One region of the Levilactobacillus muriae genome, then DNA from elsewhere that is predicted to be linked to it. Evidence: predicted binding sites of a transcription regulator. Region 1 holds the regulator's gene; the other holds the start of a gene.
The links. The regulator HrcA, encoded in region 1, represses chaperone genes, less so after heat shock. The targets are predictions, from matches to a motif close to TTAGCACTCNNNNNNNNNGAGTGCTAA.

Region 2: the regulator HrcA is predicted to act here: its motif matches at 1,821-1,847, upstream of groES (co-chaperone GroES).

The regions. Positions count from the first base shown of each region.
Region 1 is NZ_BAAFRU010000002.1:206,547-209,707, forward strand. Features, by position in the region: gene ribF (riboflavin biosynthesis protein RibF) at 1-845, shown strand, start outside; gene hrcA (heat-inducible transcriptional repressor HrcA) at 1,370-2,407, shown strand; gene grpE (nucleotide exchange factor GrpE) at 2,428-3,015, shown strand; gene dnaK (molecular chaperone DnaK) at 3,053-3,161, shown strand, end outside.
Region 2 is NZ_BAAFRU010000005.1:81,175-84,335, reverse strand. Features, by position in the region: gene groL (chaperonin GroEL) at 1-1,433, opposite strand, end outside; gene groES (co-chaperone GroES) at 1,501-1,785, opposite strand; gene ACKTSF_RS04655 (redox-sensing transcriptional repressor Rex) at 2,053-2,691, opposite strand; gene ACKTSF_RS04650 (ABC-F family ATP-binding cassette domain-containing protein) at 3,084-3,161, shown strand, end outside.

The DNA.
Region 1 (3,161 bases):
CGGTCATTAGGCGGGCTAAGGCGCTCGCTACGGCCAAGCACGTCAAGTTGGCGGTATTGACCTATGATCACCATCCAGCGTTGGTCTACCGGCCGTTAGAGGGTGATGACCGCAAGTACCTGAGCACGCCCGAACGTAAGCTCCAACAGCTTGATCGATTGGGTGTCGACCGGGTCTTTCTGGTCAGCTATACCGGAGAATTCGCTGCCCAGAAGCCCCAAGAGTTTGTTGACAACTACCTCGTGGCTTTTCATACGCTGACAGCGGTGGCTGGATTTGACCACACTTACGGTAAGAAGGATGTAGCCACGATGGATCTGTTGCCAGCCTATGCACAGGGGCGCTTTGGGGTGGAAACGGTGGCTAAGGAAATTGGTGATCAGGAAAAGATCAGTTCGACGCGGATTCGTGCGGCCATGAAGACTGGCGATGTCGATACGGCTAATACACTTTTGGGCTACCTTTACCGGTCGACGGGGGTCGTTGTTCATGGTGAAGCTCGAGGTCGAACCATTGGCTACCCAACCGCAAACGTTCTGACACCGGAGAATGAATGGTTGCCAGGCATTGGTGTCTACACGGCGCGGTTAAAGGTTGGGGCTATCTGGTATCCCGGTATGATTTCCGTGGGACATAACGATACCTTTGGTGACGATCGGCCAATCACGGTGGAGATGAATCTCCTGGACTATCAGGGGAACCTTTATGGTGAAAACGTTGAAGTTGAGTGGCATCACCGTTTACGGGGCCAAGTGAAATTCGATTCCGCAGAGAGGTTAATTGCCCAACTCAAGAAGGACGAGACGGCTACGCGAGATTATTTCGCCCAGGTCGTCTCAGATTAGGCAATTTAATCACAGCATAAATGAGGGGCCTGGATAATTTTATCTGGGCTCTTTTATTTTGGGAAGATAATTGCAAGGTGAAAGATTTTTGCTATGCTGGGGATTGGTTAATAGGTGTTTTGAGTTAGAAAACAGGGTTATGGCGGTTGAAATCTGGGTTATAGCTAGTGGTACAACTAGCTAACTGAAGGGTGAAAGATAAAATGTTGGCATAACCCTCTACACAGTAGAGATAGCGTCCTGAATAGTTGGCTACATTGTCTAAACCAGCCGGCTTACCGTTCACCAAATTTAAGCCGGAACGCTGTGGGGAGGCTGCAGGCGATCCCCACAGCCGCCGGAATCTCTGGCAGCCGCAGGTGGCAATAGTCATCAAGATCACGGCCAAATCAAAAAATTAGCACTTAATTGCAGAGATTGCTAAAAATTCTACCAGATTTCTTGACTTCAAATCCCGGTTTTGCTACATTATATATGTGTCTTAGCACTTGATTAGTTTGAGTGCTAAAAAAGGGGTGATTGTGATGCTTTCAGAAAGACAAATGATGATTCTGCGAGCCGTTGTCCGCGACTTCACCAATACCGGTGTTCCGGTGGGGTCCAAGGCATTAGCCAAGCAGTTACCCATCCACGTAAGCTCAGCGACAATTCGTAACGAGATGGCAGCCTTAGAAGAGCAGGGCTTGATTAAGAAGACCCACTCGTCTTCCGGCCGAATTCCTTCGGTCGAAGGTTACCGGTATTACGTTGATCATCTGGTTAAGCCCGATCCTTTGCGGCCCAACGATATCGATGTGATTCAGTCATCACTAGGTGGCGATTTTCATAAGATTGACGAAATCATTTCGCAATCCGCGACAATCCTGTCTAACCTGACGAGTTACACGGCGTTCACGTTGAAGCCGGAGTTAAAGGATAGTCGCCTCAGCGGCTTTCGGTTAGTGCCTTTGGGCAAGCGGCAGATTATGGCCATTCTCGTCACCGATAGTGGTGACGTGGAGAACCAAACGTTTGACGTGGCCGGCGACGTTGACGGTGAGCAGCTTGAAGCTGTGGTCCGCTTGATCAATGACCAATTGGTGGGACTGACTTTACCGGAAGTCTTACGGAAGCTACAGGCTGATATTCCCGCAAAGATCGCGCACTATCTACAAAGTCCTCAGGGATTCTTAGATATCTTTGGCGATGTGCTGACGCGGGCCGCTCAGGAGCGGTTCTACGTTGGTGGGCGACTCAACCTACTGAACTTTTCTCAGGATAGCGACGTTGATTCACTGAAGTCCTTGTATTCGTTGATCGATAAGACCGATGACATTGCGAGTGTGTTGGGGCAACCTAGCGATAAGATCTCCGTGCGCATCGGTAATGAAATGACCAATGATGCGTTGCAGAATTTCAGTCTGATCACGGCGACCTATGATGTTGACCAACATGGTCAGGGGATGATCGCAATTCTGGGACCCACGCGAATGCCATATTCTCGGATGCTCGGTATTGTTGGGGCGTTTCGTGAAGAGCTCGCGAAGAAACTATTAGATTACTACCGGTTTTATGACGAGTAAAGAAAGGGAGGGTTTTTATCGTGGCTGACAAGCAACAAGCGTCCACCGATGACCAAACTGCGGCAAAGGCCGCCACGACTAAGCCAGATTCAAAGACTGAATCGGCCGAAAAGGCAGCGCCAAAGAAGCCAAAGTTATTTAAGAAGGTTGCGACCGCGGCCGAAGTTGATGAACTCAAGCGCAAGGCCAGTGACTTCGAAGATAAGTATTTGCGTGCGGAGGCGGAAGTCCAAAACATGCAAGCGCGGTTCCAAAAGGAACAGGCAACGCTTATCAAGTATGATGGCCAACAACTGGCTAAGGACGTGCTCCCCGTCATTGACAACTTGGAGCGTGCTCTCGCAGTAGAAGCAGCGGACGAGGCGGGGCAACAACTGAAGAAGGGTGTTCAGATGACCTATGATCATTTGGAAGATGCCCTAAAGCGAAACCACGTCACGGAGATTGAAGCCATTGGGAAGACATTCGACCCAACGTTGCATCAAGCGGTTCAATCAGTGCCTGCAGAGGATGGTCAGGCGGCCGAAACGGTCGTTAAGGTCCTCCAAAAGGGTTACCAACTGAAGGATCGCGTTCTACGGCCAGCAATGGTTGTCGTCGCACAATAAAGCAAATTAAAAAAAACTAACAAAGAGGGAATTTTTGATGGCAAGTAACAAGATTATCGGAATTGACTTAGGGACGACCAACTCAGCCGTTGCCGTTCTTGAAGGTAGTACCCCGAAGATTATTGCGAACAAGGAAGGCGCCCGGA
Region 2 (3,161 bases), on a different contig from region 1:
GCGGCGTTGTAACCAATGCCTTCCTTTTCACCCTTCAGGTGTTCAACAACAACGGAGCCTTCAACACCAGCATTTTCAGCGATTTGACGAACGGGTTCTTCCAATGCACGGAGAACGATGTTAACCCCGGTCAATTCATCGCCTTCTGCTTCAACAGCAGCAACATCCTTGATCACATTGATCAAAGCAGTCCCACCACCAGCAACGAAGCCTTCTTCAACAGCGGCACGCGTTGCGTTCAAAGCATCTTCAATGCGGTATTTACGTTCCTTTAATTCAGTTTCAGTTGCGGCACCGACACGAACAACGGCAACCCCACCGGCTAACTTAGCCAGACGTTCCTTCAACTTATCACGGTCGAAGTCAGAAGTCGTTTCTTCGATTTGGCCCTTGATTTCAGCAACCCGGGCAGCGATTTGATCCTTGGCACCAGCACCTTCAACGACCGTGGTGTTATCCTTGGTAACGTTGACCTTTTGTGCTTGACCCAATTGATCGATAGTCGTGTCCTTCAGGTTAAGGCCCAAGTCATCGGTGATGACAGTCCCACCAGTCAAAACGGCAACATCTTGCAAGGTCGCCTTACGACGATCACCAAAGCCAGGAGCCTTGACAGCAACAACGTTAAAGGTCCCACGCATCTTGTTCAAGACCAAGGTAGGTAAGGCTTCACCAGTGATGTCATCGGCAATGATCAAGAGTGAACGGCTTTGTTCAACAACTGATTGCAGTAATGGCAAAATATCCTGAATGTTAGCGATCTTCTTGTCAGTGATTAAGATGTAAGGATTGTCCAAGTTTGCTTCCATCTTGTCGTTGTCGGTAACCATGTATTGTGACATGTACCCACGGTCGAATTGCATCCCTTCAACAACGTCTAAGCTGGTATCAACACCACGGGATTCTTCAATCGTGATGACCCCATCGTTACCAACCTTTTCCATAGCGTCAGCAATTAGCTTCCCAGTTTCTGGGCTAGCTGATGAAATAGAAGCGATTTGCGCGATATCTTCCTTAGTCTTAACGTCATGGGACATCTTGTGTAACCCATCAACGGCAGCCTTCGTAGCTTTTTCGATCCCACGACGGATACCAACAGGGTTAGCACCAGCAGTGACGTTCTTCATACCTTCGTTAACGATAGCTTGCGTCAAAACAGTGGCAGTGGTCGTCCCATCACCAGCGATATCGTTGGTCTTAGAAGCAACTTCAGAAACCAACTTAGCACCCATGTTTTCGAAGTGATCTTCGAGTTCGATGGACTTAGCAATCGTTACCCCATCATTCGTGATGGTTGGGTTGCCGTAGCTTTGTTCCAGAACCACGTTACGTCCCTTAGGTCCAAGGGTTGTCTTAACCGTATCAGCTAACTTATCAACACCGGCAAGCATCTTACTGCGAGCGTCTTCAGAAAATTTTAATTCTTTAGCCATTTTAAAAATTCACCTCATACTAAAATTTTTGAATTATCTTGGATAGTCTTCTTAAGTGGAAACGGGATTAATCAACGACTGCGACTAAGTCCTTTTCGTGTAAAACAAGGTAAGTCGTGTCTTGATACTTAACTTCGGTACCGGAATACTTGTCGAACAATACCTTGTCGCCAACCTTAACAGTTGGGGCTACCTTTTCGCCATTGTCTAACACACGGCCATCACCGACAGCGACAACGTTTGCCGTTTGTGGCTTTTCTTGAGCGTTACTTGCGAGCACAATACCGCCAACCGTGGTTTCTTCTTCTTCTGGTTGATCCAAAATGACGCGGTCTCCTAATGGTTTTAACACTTGAATCCCTCCAATGAACTTACTTATTAGCACTGTTAGCACTTGACTAACATAAGTGCTAATCAACAATATCTAATATATGGTTTTTCCCTCTAAAAATCAAGGAATTTGACAAACAAATTCCTCGATTCAGTACGCCAACCACGCGCTATCCTGTGTGGCTGAGAGGCTTAGCGAATTTCAGATTTTCCAATAGTCAGCCATTTGGTCTAGACGTCCTGTTCCAAAAAAAATCGCAATCCTCAGATGAGGACTGCGATTCAATCATTAGTTTAGATTATTGTAGTGTTCCAGGAAATAAATCAACGTTTGAAGCTCGTTGGTCAAGTCCACGTTTTGCACGCGAACGCCCTTCGGTACGGTGATCCGCAGTGGTGTGAAGTTCAAGATACCTTTGACACCGCCAGACACGGCCTCATCGGTTACCTCTTGTGCCACCTGGGATGGTACGGTCAAGATGGCCACTTCAATCTGTTGTTCTTCCAGTTGCGTGCGTAAATCAGTCATTGGATAGATGGGCACACCACTTTGAATCGTGTTGGCAATCTCTTGCTTCACGTCAAAAGCAGCACTGATCCGCACGTTACTGTCCTGATGAAAATTGAAGTTGAGTAAAGCGTGGCCCAGATTTCCCACCCCAATCAGGGCCACGCTGGTTAAGCGGTCCTGATTCAAAATTTTCTTAAAAAACTTGATTAAACTTTCAACATCATAACCATAGCCCCGTTTACCGAGGGCTCCAAAATACGAGAAGTCCCGACGAATTGTTGCGGAATCGACCTTAACGGCTTCGGACAATTCAGTCGAAGACACCCGGGTTTTATCTGCGTCTAATAGGATGTTCAGGTAACGGTAGTAGATGGGCAAGCGCTTGGCTGTCGCCCGGGGAATTTTTTGTTCTGTCAAAAACGAGACCTCCTAATCAAAGAAACTGGCTACCGTTCACAAGCGATAGCCTCATATTTAAATAATTGTCTGGATTGTGAAATCAACTTTCTTATAGATTATAGCATAACCGTTCATCTTGTGAAAGAATTTGCAAGTTTTTTTCACTATTTAAATCGTAATTTCGGTCTCTCTCGAGAATATGCTAAAATAGTGGGTATCAGTGTTCCCTGTCTTCCTTTGTTGCTAAGGTAATTTCACCCACAATTACCGGAAACCGCGATACCTCATCTCAAATTATCGGCGGTGTTTAAATTCAAGCAAGCTGGCAACTTCGTGACAACGGCGATCTTTCAATGCAATCCTAACTCTAAAAACTAACATACAAAACCACTAAAGGAGGTTGGCTTACCGTGATTCTTTTACAAGTCCAACAAGTTACCCGGCGCTTCGGTGCCGCCGTCCTGTTCGAAAATGTCAGTATGGACGTC